Regions from separate parts of the Planococcus sp. SE5232 genome, predicted to be linked through region 1. Evidence: riboswitches for the same ligand, from Rfam matches in the RefSeq annotation. Region 1 holds a riboswitch; each other region holds the start of a gene.
What was found. A riboswitch is a leader RNA that binds a small molecule or an ion and turns the genes downstream of it on or off. The one in region 1 is predicted to bind thiamine pyrophosphate.
Positions count from the first base shown of each region.

Region 2: it holds a riboswitch for thiamine pyrophosphate, as region 1 does, so the genes downstream of both, tenA (thiaminase II) here and ACRC6Q_RS08305 (YkoF family thiamine/hydroxymethylpyrimidine-binding protein) in region 1, are expected to answer to the same signal.
Region 3: it holds a riboswitch for thiamine pyrophosphate, as region 1 does, so the genes downstream of both, thiT (energy-coupled thiamine transporter ThiT) here and ACRC6Q_RS08305 (YkoF family thiamine/hydroxymethylpyrimidine-binding protein) in region 1, are expected to answer to the same signal.
Region 4: it holds a riboswitch for thiamine pyrophosphate, as region 1 does, so the genes downstream of both, tenI (thiazole tautomerase TenI) here and ACRC6Q_RS08305 (YkoF family thiamine/hydroxymethylpyrimidine-binding protein) in region 1, are expected to answer to the same signal.

Region 1 is NZ_JBOGCP010000001.1:1,734,259-1,738,564, reverse strand. Features, by position in the region: partial or broken gene ACRC6Q_RS08310 (DUF4386 domain-containing protein) at 39-554, opposite strand; TPP riboswitch at 2,241-2,346, shown strand; gene ACRC6Q_RS08305 (YkoF family thiamine/hydroxymethylpyrimidine-binding protein) at 2,435-3,025, shown strand; gene ACRC6Q_RS08300 (ECF transporter S component) at 3,027-3,608, shown strand; gene ACRC6Q_RS08295 (ABC transporter ATP-binding protein) at 3,601-4,306, shown strand, end outside.
Region 2 is NZ_JBOGCP010000001.1:461,979-466,284, reverse strand. Features, by position in the region: gene thiD (bifunctional hydroxymethylpyrimidine kinase/phosphomethylpyrimidine kinase) at 1-243, opposite strand, end outside; gene thiM (hydroxyethylthiazole kinase) at 255-1,025, opposite strand; gene tenA (thiaminase II) at 1,027-1,710, opposite strand; TPP riboswitch at 1,794-1,897, opposite strand; gene ACRC6Q_RS02160 (TOBE domain-containing protein) at 1,920-2,273, opposite strand; gene ACRC6Q_RS02155 (ABC transporter substrate-binding protein) at 2,255-3,517, shown strand; gene ACRC6Q_RS02150 (carbohydrate ABC transporter permease) at 3,534-4,306, shown strand, end outside.
Region 3 is NZ_JBOGCP010000007.1:44,501-48,806, reverse strand. Features, by position in the region: gene ACRC6Q_RS18005 (SGNH/GDSL hydrolase family protein) at 1-695, shown strand, start outside; gene ACRC6Q_RS18000 (hypothetical protein) at 967-1,113, opposite strand; gene ACRC6Q_RS17995 (M20 family metallopeptidase) at 1,180-2,253, opposite strand; TPP riboswitch at 2,401-2,498, shown strand; gene thiT (energy-coupled thiamine transporter ThiT) at 2,597-3,172, shown strand; gene map (type I methionyl aminopeptidase) at 3,308-4,060, shown strand; gene ACRC6Q_RS17980 (tryptophan-rich sensory protein) at 4,182-4,306, opposite strand, start outside.
Region 4 is NZ_JBOGCP010000002.1:142,746-147,051, forward strand. Features, by position in the region: gene ACRC6Q_RS09545 (thiazole synthase) at 1-739, opposite strand, end outside; gene thiS (sulfur carrier protein ThiS) at 742-945, opposite strand; gene thiO (glycine oxidase ThiO) at 962-2,086, opposite strand; gene tenI (thiazole tautomerase TenI) at 2,121-2,726, opposite strand; TPP riboswitch at 2,840-2,940, opposite strand; gene ACRC6Q_RS09565 (hypothetical protein) at 3,084-3,359, opposite strand; gene ACRC6Q_RS09570 (DUF5996 family protein) at 3,563-4,306, opposite strand, start outside.

The DNA.
Region 1 (4,306 bases):
AAAAGGGTCGCATAATCGCTGTAATTGGAAAGCAAAACCTATGCAAAGTTATCAATCAGATAACCAAGCCCCGCAAGCATTACCAAAACTCCAATAGTTTTAGGCATGAAATCTGATTTGAAAACCAAATAACCAATAAAAAGCAACTGAAAGCCAAAGAAAACGAGGCCAATTAGCCACCCATTATTAAAGGCATCAATCAGCAACATAACCTGAGCTTGCAATTGGCTTGTTTCCATCACCCCCAACTACATTTCTCCTCCTATCAATTGTAAAACGCTTAAAAAATTGAACATGGCTGCTGCAAAAATGGCTGTAAAAACCAATCTGAATCCAGCTGCCAGCAACGAAAAGTTTTTATTTACTTGTCTTAATAGAATGTAAAGTGACCAGGACACAACGACATTCAGAAGAAGCACGATAATGAAATCCGCAATGCCAAAACGGAACAACAAGTCATCGGTAAGAAGGTTCTCCACGGTTGCTGCTGCATTTTCAGGTACGACCAGGCTTTCAAACACAAAAAAATTAGCGAAGAGGGCGATGATTGCCATCAGCAGCAAACTGAACCCTGTAATTCGCGCATAATAAAGTTATGATTTTTCTGGCCTAACGCTCTTCATTTTAATCTCTTTAACTCTTCGTTTCGACTTCACAAAATGAATAAAATAATAAAATCATAAGAGTTTTCCAGACTTATGATGCTATTTTTGAAAACATCGTATGTAAATTCCTACTAGTATAAAATCAATCCTTCTTCTCAACTACATTTCGAGTATAAGTTCCTACATTATTGTATGCTTTACGCACTCTCCTAATTTCTTTGAATGAGTCGTCCCCAGGCCTTAGCTTAGAGTAATCAAGTAGTAATAACTACTGTAGTAATAACTACTGTTGTATTTTGAGTTCTTAAGAAAGATTGTTCTTTCCTATGTAGTTGAGGAGAAATATAACGTTTAGCTCATAAACTCCTGCTACCTCTTCACTTCTCGTTCTTCCTTTTTTAAAAATGCGGCTAAAACAGTAAAATACATTTCACGACTCTTTTATACTTTCCGAAAGATGATATTAGGAATTATACTCTTATCGAGACTACTAATGATATTAAAACACAAAATTAAGAATTTTCACATTTTTTCATTTCAACCCTAGACCTCTAATCAATTGTTAACAATTCCAAATACCTTTCTTTTTTTCAAACAGCGATTTAATTCAACGCCAATGTAAAAAAGAAACTCTTTTAGCTTTGCTAATAATTTTCTTTACATAGCATCAACACCAGGACTTCCTTCATTTCAATCCGGTCGTAAAAGTAAACTTTTACGAACGCATTGAAAACAGCTGAAAATGACCTAAAACGGTGTTCGTAAACATGTTAAAACACTTTACGAATGTTCGCGAATTTACATGTATTTTTACGAACGTTTTCCAGGCATATTTAAGGGAAATGGGTATTTTAAAGGTAAACTATGGAACATCTTAAATTTGGTTGCATACGTGTAAGCAGCAAAATCAAAATGAAGCCGCCAAAAGAAGCCATGCAAAAAATGGGCATCAATAAATAACGGGATATCTATCTGGACAAGCAAAGTGGAAAGAATTTTGAACGAGCAAACTATCAATTGTTGAAACAGATATTGTCGTACTGGATATCCCATTACTCGATACAATGCAAAACAAAGATAGCATAGGAACGTTTATTGCCGATTTGGTTCTGCAGGTTCAATCCTGGATGACAGAAGAGGATTGTGGACGCATTCGAAAGCGGCAGTGGAAGGAATCGATCTGGCGTTACAAAATGACGTTCAGTTTGGAAGGTCTACCGCTTTTGTTGCAGAAGAATTTAGAGAAGCTGATTAAAATGAGGGACGGAGATATTATGTGAAAAATAACGGTGAAAGTCACAAATATATTTCATTGGGCGCTATATGTGTATATATTCTCCCATCAACTTACTAAGCACCGGCGCGTCTCAAGGCTCGGCGGAGCAATAAGACGAATTCTCTTTTTCAACTTAGTGCTTGAGCCAATGAGGAGCCAGGCGTTCCTGGGGCCTCATTGGCGACGAGCTTGCGCAGGAGCAATCGTCTTTGCCCTATCCAAAGCGACCGATACGATTCCAGCACATCAATCCAAACTGCCACTTCGCACATCTTTCCAATCTTCCTCTTTACATCTCCTACCACTTCCTCTACACTAAACCCATCGGGAACAACCCGAACACAAAAACCGCATACCGTTTACTGCACTAGGGGTGCCCATTATGGCTGAGATGCAAGCGCAAGCTTCGATCCCTTAAGACTCGATCAGGATAATACCTGCGTGAGGAAGTGTGGCGTATTTCTGAAATAATTCCTTTTGATTATTTGTAGATTATGGCTGCATCTTCGCGGATGCAGCCTTTTTTGTGCAAATTTTTAGGAGGAATGTCGATATGGAACCATTGCAATGCGGGACCAGCCCGATAGTCGGATTTCGCTTCTCGCTGCATCCGATGACCGGCGGTTTCATCAAAGTCATCAAAGGAGCCTTGAACGAAACGGACACGTCGAACGTCTGGATGCACACCGATGACGTCTCAACCGTCATTCGCGGCAAACAGAATCACGTCTTCAACGTCGCGAAAGCACTGGCGTTGCATACTGCAAAAACCGGAGAGCACGTCGCATTGTCCGGCACCTTCTCGATCGGCTGCCCCGGCGATTCATCCGGGGACGTCTATTTGGAAAAAGACGATGTGCTGTTGAACACCGACGACACGAAGCAATACGTCTCTTCCCAGTTTGCGCTGTACCCGATGAACAATCCGGATTACATGGCGGTCATCTACCGGGAAGTGGACCGCGCTAAAAAGCAGGGCGTCTTCAACGACTCAATGCATTACGCAAGCGGCATCCATGGCGATATCCATGACGTCTTCGCCTTTTACGAAGAAGCATTCACCAATGCGCGTTCCGAAGAACACCGCCACTTGGTGATGACGGTATCGATGAGCATCAACAGCCCGTCCCACGGAGGTGCGTAAGATGCTGAAATCGTGGAAATTAAAAGAAGTGGTGTTGATGTCCCTGTTTGCGGTCGTTTTCGGTATCATCTACTTGCTGTTTGTCCATGCAGCCAACATATGGGCTGCAGTCATCGGCCCTCTCGCCTATGAATGGATGTTCGGCATCTGGTTCATCGTATCGATCATCTGCATGTACATCATCCGCAAACCGGGCGCTGCCTTTATGTCCGAAACGATGGCCGCTGCAATCGAAGTATTGATCGGCAATGCCATGGGCCCCCGCCTGATTCTTTCCGGCGTCATTCAAGGGCTCGGTGCTGAAGCCGCGTTCGCATTGACCGGCTATAAGCATTTCAACATCCTGGTGCTGATGCTTGCCGGCATCGGTTCAGCCGTCTTCAGCTTCGTCTACGGATATTTCATCTCGGGCTATGCAGCACTCGATCCTTCTTTTGTCGCGTTGATGTTCACTATCCGAGTCCTCAGCGGCGCCATCATCGCAGGAATCGGCGGCAAGTATATCGGAGATGCTTTACTTGCGACCGGTTCCCTGCGTGGCTATGCAATTGCACGTGCGAAAAAAGGTGATATTAATGCCTGATGAAATCTTCTCTTTAAATGGTCTATCGTTCCGCTTTCCGGAAGATGAAGCGAAGACCTTGACCGGCATAACCTTTTCGGTCTACCGGGGCGAGCGGCTGGTCTTAACCGGCCCAAGCGGCTGCGGAAAAAGTACCTTGTTGTATTTGCTGAATCGTTTATATCCGGAGAACTGCGACGGTCTGGTCGATGGTGAGATTTTATTGTTCGGAAAGCCTGCAGCTGACTATGCCGCCGGGGAAATCAATCACCGCGTGGCAACTGTTTTCCAGGATCCGGATTCACAGTTCTGCATGCCGACCGTGGAAGAAGAGCTTGCATTCACGCTGGAAAATCTGCAGACATCATATGATGAAATGGACCCGCGCATCCAGGCAGTTTTGGAGCTGACCCAATTGACGCACCTGCGGCATACTATTATCCAATCCTTGTCCGGAGGGATGAAACAGCGCGTCGCTACTGCTTGTGCGCTGATCATGGATCCCGAGGTTCTATTGCTTGATGAGCCGTTGTCTCACCTAGATCCGTATACCGCCAAACAATTCGTCCAGTGGCTCGAACAGCTGCAGCAACAAGCCAATTTGACCATCGTTGCAGTCGAACACCGGCTGGACAGCTGGGGTTCGTTTTTCGGACGTGAAATTCAAATGGGCGGTGACGGAAATATCGTCGCCGATCAGAAATTCACAACACGGCCGT
Region 2 (4,306 bases), 1.3 Mb from region 1:
CATGCCCGTTTTCACAGCCGCAATCTCGAAATCACTTCCCACTGCCTTCAATTGCGTCTTTACAGCCTGAGACGACATTGGGTAGATGTCTGTGACTCCCGTCGTATTCTGAGCCGTCACGGCCGTGATTACAGATGTGCCATAGACACCGAGCTCCTGAAATGTTTTCAGGTCCGCCTGGATCCCGGCGCCTCCTCCAGAATCCGATCCGGCTATCGTCAACGTTTGTGGAATTTTACTCATAGTATTTCCTCCTATAAATAGACATGTTCTTTCACTTCACTGTCCGTCAGCCTGGCAAGTTGATTGAGGAAAGCGACTTGAAAATCCCCTGGAAGAACTGCAGACTTCGCGGCCTTCTGTCCAGCAATCGCATAAAAGTGCAGCGCATTGCCGACAGTCTTTAAAGGATCCTCTGGTTGGACTGCCAAGGCTGCAGCCACAATACTGCTGAGCAAACAGCCCGTTCCCGTAATCGAAGCCATGATCGGATCACCAAAAGAAATTTCCGTTACACTTTTTCCGTCTGTGACAATATCCGTTTTTCCAGTGACTGCGACTACCAACCCTAATTTCTGAGCAGTGGAGACGGCAAGTTCTCTGACGTCCAGGAGCCCTTCTCCGGCATCAACACCTTTTGACTGCCACTGTTTCCCGGCTATAGCTGCAAGCTCTCCTGCGTTGCACCGAAGGACGCTGACGTCAACTGTGTCCAGAATTTCGCGGACCGCCTGCTTTCGAAAGTTACTGGCTCCTACGCCGACAGGATCCAGGACCACAGGTATTCCCAGCCGATTGGCCGATACTCCGGCAATCAGCATACTTTTCAAAGATTGTGCATGTAAAGTTCCGATATTCAACGACAACGCCTTCGACATTGCAGCAAGTTCTGCCGCTTCTTCAGGTGCTTCTCCCATGATCGGGGATGCACCGATCGCCAGCAGCCCATTGGCTTGAAAATTGGAAACAACATGATTGGTGATGCAATGGACAAGCGGATTTTCACTTCTTATCTGCTGGAGCATATTAGACACCTACTTTGTCGATGGAATCTACGGACCAGGATTCTTTTTTCCAAGCCTGATCCCAGAAATTCCATTCATAATAGCTGCTCTTCCGGAAACGGTTTTTCAACTCCTGCCGGCGCGTTTCCGGCAGCCCTTCTGCCAGCCTGTCCATACGGGCAATCTGTTCGTTGACTAATGCCCCAAACTCCTCGGAACCATAAGTTGCGATCCACCGGTTGTAGATCGGATGATCGGGTTCCGCATTTTTCAACCGCTCTCCAATTTCGTAATAAAGCCAGTAGCAAGGTAAAATGGACGCCAGCACATCCGCTAAATCGCCTTCGGATGAGCGGTACATATGCGATACATAGGCGTAAGCGGTCGGAGAAGGTTCAAAAACAGTCCACTCTTCTTCAGTGACTTCGAGAATTTCCATGAACGATTCATGAAGCGCCAGCTCAGCACTGCAGGTATGTGCAGAATGGATGGCAAAACGCTGAGTGGTTTCCAGATCTGCAGCTTTGGATGCGCCAATAGCCTGCACTTTCGCAAAATGCGTCAAATAATAGGCATCCTGCATTACATAAAAGCGAAATCTATCAATCGGCAACGTCCCGTCTTCGATTCCTTTCACAAATGGGTGATCAAAACTAGCTTGCCACAGGGTGTCGCATTCTTTTCTTACTTCTTTGCAAAATGCCATTTCTCCATCTCCTTTTCTTCCACAAAACAAAAAACACCGCTTCCCAGTAAAGGGAAGCGGCGTATGCAGTCGATAATGGAAATAGCAGACGGCCGCCACTTCCCTCCGCTGGTATGATCCAGATCAGGTTCAAAGGGTCCAGGCTTATGCCCGTCTCAGCCGATATCCGGCTCCCCTAGTGGTGTTTTTTAGTTGTGTTTTCGAAATCACTATATCATAGTTTCAGAAAATTCTACAGCTTTTATGCGATTTCCCGTTTCCTCATCAAAAAAGTGTACGTGGCTCATATCAAAAGCAAGCGTTGCCGTATCACCCGCTTCAATTGTGGTAGAAGCATCAATGCGTGCGATGAATTCCTGATCCGCATATACGGCATAGAGGATGGTTTCAGCCCCTGTCAATTCAGAAACTGTAATGGTCGCTTCGAATTCACTTGCTGGGAAACCCGACAAATCTTCGTTATTGACATGAATATGTTCCGGCCGGATGCCTAAAGTCACCGCCTTGCCATCATACCCTTCATTTCTCAGCATCGTCATTACAGATGAGGGAATATCAATCACTTTATCCCCCATCAAATAGGTACCTTTATCAATTCTTCCTTCAAAAAAGTTCATCGCCTTTCTGGGGTTCGGAACTCAGACGCCCCATCATTGACAAAATCGTCGCTGACTTCAATGAATCCCAGGATGAAATCGAAGTCAGACATACGTACAGCCCTTGGGGAGACATCTGGACCAAAGAGCTGGCTGCCATTGCAGCGGGCAATCCTCCTGATGTCGTAATCAATGACATCAACGCTACTGCAATCCGCGGCAAGGAAAATCAGGCCATGAACCTTTCAGAATTCATCGATGAAGATTTCTCAGAAAAATTCTATCCTGAACTTTGGGAGGCTACGCTCTATGAAGGCGATTCTTACGGCATCCCTTTCAATACTGATACGCGCGTCCTCTTCTATAACAAAGACGCCTTTGAAGAAGTCGGTCTGGATCCGGAAGATCCACCGGAAACATGGGCAGAACTGGAAGAATACGCAACTAAGCTGGATGTAAAGGAGAATGGGGAGTATGACCGCCTCGGCTTCTATCCTCTTTGGGGAGTCGGTTACGATGTCTGGCTGCTGAATGCCAACGGCCAAAACTATTTCGGTGAAGACAATAATACAGATACAGTCAACATCAATACAGAAAGAAATGTTGAAGTTTTGAACTGGCTGAAATCTTGGAGAGAAAGAATCGGGGAAGATGTCGTCAATTCATACCAGGCTCAAATCGACAGTCAGCAGGGAAATCCTTTCTTCAGCGGTGATTTGGCTATGATCGTGCAACAGCCGACTTTCTACCAGCAAATCAGCGAATATGCGGAAGACCTGAATTTCGGTGTAGTGCAGCTTCCTGAATACGAACCGGGCAGCGGCCACACGAGTTGGGGCGGCGGTTTCGTAGCTGAAATTCCTGAAGGATCAAGCGATCCGGAAGCCGCATGGGAGTTTATCGAATATCTGACAGGTAAAGAAGCACAGACATACTGGGCAGTGGAAAACTTTGATAATATTGCTAATATCGAAGCGGCAGAAGCAGCTTCAGAATCCGATGAGTTAACGGAAGAAGGCCAGATGGTCTATCAGATTGCAGTTGAAAGCATGGAAGATACTTTGCTCACACCAGCTCCTGTGGAAGCACCAGGGTTCTACAATTACATCAATCCGCAAGTCGATGAATTCTTCTTGGGCCAAAAGACAGCCGAAGAAGCACTTGCACAAGCGGAAGAGGATGTGAAAAATTTAATCGAGGAAAACCAGTGAGCTAGGAGGAAATCCCATGGGAAAAAGAAAATTGACCATGAGGCGTAAGGAAAGCATATACGGCTATATTTTCATTTTGCCGTTTATTGTCGGATTCTTCGCTTTCACTGCCGGGCCTTTATTGTTTTCTTTAGCAGGAAGCTTCACAGACTATAATATTACATCACAGATGAATTTCACCGGAGTGGAAAACTACCAATCGCTCATCACGGAAGATGGTCTTTTTCGGACTTCCCTTTGGAATACAATTTATTACGTTGCGTTTTCCGTCCCTTTGACAACAATAGGCGCTATTTTCATTTCTTCGCTGTTGAATCAGCAGGTCCCAGGCATCCGTTATTTCCGGACCTTGTATTATTTGCCCGCTGTACTGTCAGGTGTCGGCGTTTACCTGCTTTGGATGCAATTGCTTGAACCTGGAACCGGGATGGTCAATCTCGTTCTTGGCTGGGTCGGCATCGACGGTCCGAACTGGCTGTATGATCCGGATTGGACCAAGCCATCCTTAATTTTGATGAAACTTTGGAGTGTCGGCGGATCAATGCTCCTCTATCTTGCCAGTATGCAGGGGGTTTCAAAAAATCTCTATGAAGCAGCTGAAATTGATGGAGCGAGCAGATTGCGCCAATTTTTCCATATTACAATTCCCATGATTACTCCAGTCATATTTTTCGATGTAGTCACCAGCACGATTGGAGGCTTCCAGATTTTCCAGGAAGCCTACATCATGTCAGGGAACGGTGAAGGCGGACCTGCAAATTCCCTGCTGTTCTACAACCTTTATATGTG
Region 3 (4,306 bases), on a different contig from region 1:
CCGGTTTTACAACGGCTGATGTGTTAGACAGCATCCAAACCGATGAGGCAAAGGAAGTACTGGCATCCGCCAATCTGATTACCGTATCAGCAGGGGCGAATGATCTGCTGCGTCTCGTACAGAATGATTCAGTACAGGGATCGCTGACGTTCCAGCAGGTGCAGGCGGATTTTGCACTCAATGATGCACGCAAGAACATGGAGCTGATTTTGGCTGAGCTTACGGAGCAATCTCCGGACGCAGCGGTTTATGTAATGGGTTATTATTTTGCCTATCCGCATGTGCGTGACAGCCAAAAGAGCGGAACGGCCAAACAGCTTGACCGTCTCAATCAAATTCTCCAGGAGTCTGCTGAAAAGGCAGGAGCCGTTTTTGTATCAGTAGACAAGCCATTTGGTGAAAATGCCGTAGATAAAGTTCCGAATGCAGCCGACGTCCATCCGAATGCAGTCGGCTACCAGGCGATGGCCAATGCGTTCTTCGATGAATACCAGGCAGCTTGGACAGTCGAGGACTTGGAATTGCCACCGCCGAACCCATTGTCTTTCGAGCAGATAATGGAAGCACAGGATCAAGAAGAGCAAGATGGCCAAGACCAAGAGGCTAATGATTCGGAAGAAACAGCACAGCGCCCATCTGAAAGCAGCCCAACCGGCTACTTTGCATTGCGCGAAGCAATGCCTTATTATATCTAGAAAAGCGTAAGCAGCCGTCAAGCCCCGACAAGCGCTGGAAGCCTTGCCGGTAATGGCGTTCTTCAGCCATTGCTGGAAAGGCTGAAGCGACTCGAGGGGCTGGCTGCTGGAGCTGGACAAAGAAAAGCGTAAGCGCCCATTTAGAGGAACGTAAGCTAAAAGCGCAACTTCCTGTCGCAACGCTTACATGATCCGCATCCTGCGGACCTCCAATTCTTTATAAAACTCAAAAAAACGTTCCGGCATATTTTATGCCGGAACGTTTTTTGGTTTAGCGTTTTTTATCACGCGATGTAGATTGTTTGGAAGCTGGTTGTCCAGCTTTTCCTTGTTTTCTTTTATTTAATACTTTACGGATGATCGGGTAAGCGATGGGACCGTATTTTATCGCAGATTTCACTAGTCTTCCAATTGCCATTTAAATCTCTCCATTCATGGGGTTAGTTATTGTTATTTTCCCGAATTTTGCAGAATGCAAACCTATTTAAGCAGATTGGGCATGAGCCAAGAGGATATCCTTGTACGCATGGACGCTTGAAATCGTTACGTATTCAGCATTGCCATGCCAATCATCGCCGCTTGGACCGAATTCTATTGCCCCTTCGCCGCCGGTCACCGCTGCATAATAACGCGTATCTGCAGCGCCATGCTGGCCGAATAAAACAGGTTCCTGATCTGTAGTATCCAGAATCGCCTTTTGCAGGCTCTGGATATAGGGATTTTCTTTTGTTGTTGTCAGGGCTGGGGTAGATCCTGACGCTTTGTAGTCCATATCGAGATCCAAGGTTTCAGCCAAGTCTGCCAATTGGCGAACGATCTCGTCTTTGTCCTGTCCGGGCATGAAGCGGATATCATAGGACATTTCGCACGTTTCAGGAACCACATTGTAACGGTCTCCTGCTTTGATGATCGGCAAATTGACGGAAGGCTGCTCGTAATATTCCGTTGATTCTTTTCTGAAAGGAAGCTCAGAGATAGCCATGTGGAATTTCATCGCAGATTCAATGGCGTTGATGCCTTCCCAAGGACGGCTCCCGTGGGCCGGTTTGCCTTTGAACGTCATATCCATCCGCAGGATACCTTTGGATTGCAGGCCAACTTTCAATCCCGTAGGTTCACCGCAAATGACGAAGTCACCATGGAAGCCTTGTTCGACCAGCCACTTGGAAGTGTTTCGGCCGCCAATCTCTTCGTCCGTTACAATATGCAGCTGCACCGTGCGCTCTAGGCCGGAACTGTCCAGCTCGATAAAGGCCTGCATCATCGCGGCAACTCCGGCTTTCATGTCAGCGGCGCCGCGGCCATAGATGCGGTCCTGCTCTTCGACTGGGACAAACTGTTCTTTATGGCCAGGAACGACGTCGACGTGGCCATTCCAAACGATGGTCTCGGTGCCTTGCCCTTTAGCGGCAGTCAGCATCAGATAACCTTTATTGTCATGGACAGTAACGGTTTCTCCTTTGGATTTCAGCCAATCTGCACAAAAAAGAAGAGCTTCATTGGCTCCATCTTTAGTATCGCTTTGAATTTTAATCAGTTCCTTCAACAATTCAATCATATTTTCGGCAAGCCCAGAATCCCGGCTGCCTTCACCACCTTTCAACTATCTTCATCATGTAATTCTTTACCCTATCAGGCTATCTTAAAACAGCCTTGCACAAAATGAAACCCTTGTGTACAATACAGGTGAATGCTAAATATCTGTATACACCACAAGGGGAGCTTTTGCTGAGAGTGAACATTTGTTCTTACCCTTTGAACCTGTAAGTTAACACTTGCGCAGGGATGTGGATGGAAACCGGCCCTTACAACGGCGACAGGCTCTGTCCTGTCGCCGTTTTTAATATGGTTTTATTCACGGCCCTTCTGGTGATGTGCATAACACATTAAAGGAGGAAGTCATGAGAAATAAAAAAGTATTGTTGATGATGGAAATTGCCATTTTCGCAGCTCTTGGATTTGTGTTGGATTTCGTTTCTTTCCGGATGCCACAGGGGGGTTCAGTCAGCCTGGTGATGATTCCAATTGTATTGATCGCTTTCAGAAGAGGCGTCGGTGCCGGAGTGCTGACAGGATTCCTGGTCGGGCTGCTGCAGATTGTCTCAGGGTTTATCTCTGTGGCGCCCTTGTCTTTCGGATTCGTCGTCATGCAGGTCATATTGGATTATCTTCTCGCCTACGGAGTCGTGGGGCTGGCGGGTGTCATGCGTGGGAAGTATCTGCAGCATGCACATGCCAAGCAAACAGGGAAGATGCTGACGGCTGTTGTTGCCGGTGTGTTACTTGCTTCTGCGCTGCGCTACCTCGTCCATGTCATTACCGGCATCCTGTTCTTCGGCATGTTTGCTGAAGGCAATGTGGTCATTTACTCGGTGATTTATAATGCAACGTATATGATCCCGGTATTTTTGCTTGCCGCCTTTGTCTGTGCTGCGCTTTTTGCAGCAGCTCCGAGACTGGTGGATGCTGAAGCTTGAAATATGGAAGGCTGTCCTCGGACAGCCTTCTTTTTTTATGTCGATTTTCCCGGATTTATTGAAACGGGTCAGGAGCCCCTGATTTAATTTTGTGGTATAATTCTTGAATAGAAAAGCTTGAAAGAAGGGTCATTGATGATAGCAACTAATGAAAAAGATATTGAAATGTTGAAAAAAGCCGGCCAAATGGTGGCTGAAATTCGTGAAGCGATGAAGGCGGCTACTAAAGCTGGAGTCACTACGAAGGAAATTGACGAATTGGGCGGCAAATTGTTCGAAGAGCTGGGCGGCGTTTCCGGACCTAAATCAGAGTATGATTTTCCTGGATTCACCTGCATCAGTGTCAACGAAGAAGTGGCACACGGAATTCCGGGTGACCGCGTGATCCAAGACGGCGATATCGTCAATATCGACGTTTCTGGCTCATACGAAGGATTCTTCTCCGATACCGGCATTTCCTTTGTTGTAGGCGAAGGGCATGCGGACAAGGAAAAAATCTGTGAAGCTGCAGCTTCAGCTTTCGATCGCGCGATGACAAAAGTCAAAGCCGGTGCAAAGCTTAACCAAATTGGTAAAGCAGTGGAACGTGAGGCGAAAGAGCAGGGCTTGTTCGTTATCAAGAATTTGACCGGCCATGGCATCGGCAAATCGCTGCATGAAGCTCCACAGCACATCCTGAATTATTACGATGCGTGGGAGACGACCATCCTGAAAGAAGGCATGGTGCTGGCTGTAGAGCCGTTTATCTCGCAAAAGGCCGAGCACATTGTGGAATCAGGCGATGGCTGGACATTCATCACACCGGATCAGTCATTGGTGGCGCAAATCGAGCATACTGTGCTCGTTACAAAAGGCGAGCCGATCCTGCTGACCAAAATGGATAAATAAGAATTGTAAAAAAATCAAGGGATCCGGAGCAAATGCCGGATCCCTTTTGTTTTTCGATTTATTATCAAAGTCTGGAAACGAAAAACTGTGGACACCCTTTAGAATCGGGTTGCCCACAGTTTTACTGAACTGCTGGGGCAGTTCTTTTTTTAATTAGCAGAATACCGGTCAAAATGACGCCGCTCAGGAAAAGGGCGGCCGTTGTCACCAGCATTTCATCTGTCCCATGCTTTACGGCAATTCCGA
Region 4 (4,306 bases), on a different contig from region 1:
TGCTGGCAGTGGCATATCGTTTTTGGGGAATTCGTCCAGCTTCAAATCCCAATCTTCCTGCTTCGATCGAAAATTTCATCGCTTCGGCCATTTTTACTGGATCTTTTGCACCGGATACCGCAGTATTCAACAAGACCCCAGCCGCTCCCAATTCCATTGCAATGGCAGCATCTGAAGGTGTTCCTATTCCTGCATCCACAATAACTGGAACCTGGCATTGTTCAATTATGAAAGAAAGATTCAATGGATTGATGATTCCTTGGCCGGAACCGATGGGAGATGCTCCGGGCATGATCGCGTGGCAGCCTAATTCTTCAAGGCGCCTTGCCAGAAGTACATCATCCGACGTATATGGCAATACGGTAAATCCTTCTTTCACTAGCTCTTCCGATGCTTTTAATGTTTCAACTGGATCCGGCAGCAAGGTTTTTAGACACCCGATTACTTCAACTTTAACCATGTCACAAAGGCCCGATGCCTTAGCTAGTTTCGCGATCCGAACCGCTTCTTCCGCTGTCTTCGCTCCAGCTGTATTTGGAAGCAAGGTGTATTTTGTAATATCCAGATTTTCAAGGAAGTTAGGTTGTCCTGCTTCAAAAATATTCATCCGCCGAACTGAAAACGTCAATATTTCTGTACCTGACACATCCACGGCTTTCCTTTGTATATCAAAATCAGGATACTTTCCTGTGCCTAATAATAATCTTGATGAAAATTCGTAACCACCTATTTTTAACATAGTCATCCTCCTCCTACAAAATGCACCAATTCAATTTTATCCCCGAAAGAAATCAGAGTTTCAGCATGCTTCTCTTTCCCAACTATTTCAGCGTTCAATTCAACAATGATCACTTTCTGATTCAATTCAAAATGTCGCAGCAGCTCAGTTACCGTCTCCACCGTATTTGGTACGACCACCCGTTCTCCGTTAACCACCAACTTCATTTTCAACACTTCCTTATCAATTTTTTCTTCTGATCAATCGTTCGATACGAAAAGAAGAGAGATCAAGTGATGGTGTTTTTCCTTCAATCAAATCAGCCATCACTTCTCCCGTAATCGGCGACAGCAAGATCCCATTTCTGTAATGGCCTGTCGCGATAAATAAGCCGCTGTAGTCAGGATGTTCACTCATAAAAGGCAAACCGTCCGCAGTTTGTGGACGTATTCCAGCCCAAGCCCCTTCCCATTCTGCTTCTTCTATAGAAGGCACCAGCTTCTTTGCATTTTCCATCAATAACGAAATGCCTTTTACAGTGGTCTGCGGATTAAATGTATTCGGTATAACGGTTGCGCCTACAATGATTCTCCCGTCTTTCTTCGGCACCAGATAGCAGCCGGAAGTGAAGATCGTGCTGGATAATAACGGCGTTTTTGTCCGCACAGAAAAACATTCCCCCTTTACAGGATGGGTGATAGTCGGTAAACCCATTTTACTTAACAAGACTTCGCTCCATGCCCCCCCTGCCACCACGATATTTGCGCTCATGAAGTCCCCTTCAGATGTAGCGACTCCTGTCATTATGCCCTTAGAAGAGTGAAAGGACTGAACTTCTACATCTTCTTTAATGACAGAACCAAAAGCCTCAGCTGACTTTAAAAACCCTAATGCCAGTTGAGGAGCGGCAACTTGGCCATCTCGTTCTAGATACATGGCTCCCATCACCTCGCTAGATATTGCCGGTTCCCTTCTTCTAGCTTCATCACCCGTAAGCAATTCGGCCCGTTCGTTATTCTGTCTGTGGACTTCCAGGATTCGACGGTGCTCCTGCTGTTCTTTATCGGTTAAGGCGAGCTTCAACATCCCTTTATTGACAAGTTCAATATCAATTCCACTCGCAATCTTCAGCTCATCGGCCAAGCCGTTAAACATCGCCCTGCTGGTCTTCGCTAATAGAAAAAGCGGTCCTTCTCCTTCCAATTCCGCTTGCGCACCAAGCATCCCAGCTGCAGCACCAGATGCTTGACCAGCAAGGCGTCCTTTTTCCAATAACAACACCTCCATTCCTCTTTTCGCCAAACTATAGGCTATTGAACCGCCGATGACTCCACCCCCAACTACAATTGCTTCAAATGTTCTGTTCATAGAAATCCTCTCCTCATAGTACCAGATAAAAACTTTATTTCGCTAAACAGGAACGATAGGATCTTGCAGCCAGCAAAGGATCTTTCGCTTCGAAAATTCCTGACATTACAGCGATCCCTCTCGCTCCAGAGTTGATAACATCCCCAGTATTTCCGGGCGTTATGCCACCAATAGCAATGACTGGAATAGAAACTGATTCAGAAACATTTTTCAGTAGTTCTAAGCCTTTCGGTATCAGTCCAGTTTTTGATGAAGTCGAATAAATATGGCCACATACTACATAATCAGCCCCTTTCTTTTCGGCAAGTTGAGCTTCTTCAATCGCATGCACCGAACACCCAATCGTTAAATGTGTAAAACTTCTTTTCACACAATCTACCGGTAACGAGTGATAAGCCAATTGAACACCTTTTACATTGGAGGCAACGGCAATATCCACTCGGTCGTTTATGATTATTTTTGATAAAGGTACATTTTTATCCACCAACAACTTCACTAATTCCACTACTTCTCTTGCTGTTTTGCTCTTTTCACGTAGATGGATAAAATCAACTTCACGATGAATCCGGCTGATGATTTCTGCCAGTTGTTGTGAGGGGTGCTTATCAGTTGAGATTATATGCAACTCGCCATCTCTCATATATTGCCTCCTTTTATCGACTTTCGGAAAGTTAAAACAAATGAGTTTAATAACAACATAAAAAAACCACTCCAGCGATGGAGTGGTTTTGGGTATATCTACAGAAAAGATTGGACATACATTAACCACTTCCCTACGCTAGTTTCAACTAGATCAGGTTCAAAGGGTCCGGATTTCTCCATCTCAGTCTCAAAAGACTCCCCCAGTGTTTTATATTCAGTTATTTTGAAAATGCTAAAATCTAAAGTAAGCGTAACATCAACATCGCCATTAATCCAGTTCATCTTGTATTCAATCTTTTAAATATTCAGCAATAGAACAAGAAAAAAATAGCTATATCAGACTTTCTGTCTATATCTATTCAGTTCTGACAGGCGTTGAAGCAAGTTTTTTATACCCACACAACAACAACATACAAGCGACCGTTGCAGCTGAAAATGTACCAAAATAGATGATAGGGGAAACAGCGTACCCGAAAGCTGCAGTACTTTGCAGATTTTCTGCATTTTCCCAGGCTTTTGGAATATTGGGTCTGTAGGTGATGGTTTTTACATAGCCCACGGAAAATACAGCTGCAAAATAAAGAAGATGGACAGTTGCGGCCCCAAGCAAAGCCAACCAAATAGTTTTCATTTTCAACTTCCTTTCTTTTATTCCATAATTTAGTATATCAAGTATGTTAAGTCATGTACACAAAAAGAGTGAATTTTCAACCATCAAATTTCCCGGCAGTAAAATAGCCCTGTTTTTTAAACAAGGCCATTTCGTCATACTTCCTTTAAGAAATGAAGCTTTATCCTTCTTCACGTGAATAGCAATTACTTAAAGCAATGGCCTTATCTTTGTTGGTTTCTGTCAGTGCCATTGGATTTATCGGCACCATTTTGCTTATTCATCTTCAACGGAATAAAATAATGGTCAATGCCTTCCCACTGGAGTTCGTTGGATAAAATATCGAAACTGGAATAGAAGAAATCTTGTATAGCTTGACTTGGATCCTCAGACCTGACTGCACTTTCCAAGTCAAGGAAGTATTCGCTCAGTTTTTTATCGTAATACGCCGATTTGGGTTTCAGGTTGGGGTAAGTTAAATCTTTATAGATGAATGGATAGGGCAATACAAAAAATGTCGGGACATCGACTTTGTCGTCTCCCAACCAAAATCCATATTCAATCATCTGCTCATCAAAAGCCGCCTTTTCGATAATTTTGTCTTCCGGAAATGGTTCCATTATGTCTTTGATAATCAATAAAGACACATCAAAGGTGCCCCAAAACAATTGCGGTTTCATTTTCCGGCATCTGAGCGGACCTGCAAATCTCATTTGTTCTCGCAACGCAAAATGGAATAGCTGCAATCCCCTCATCCCATCCTTGTGATTAAATGTCAGAGGGCTATTATCTTCATTCAGGTTCTTTTTATAGGCCATTTCCTGCGGTTTTGGATTGATCATGACATTAATGCCGCCAGAATTCAGAGCTTCCATTATTTCTTCAAAATAATCCTTTATGGATTTGGAGGATTTCAATTCCAAAGATTGAACGTTGCCATCCACATTGAATAGGATTTGGCTGTTCCT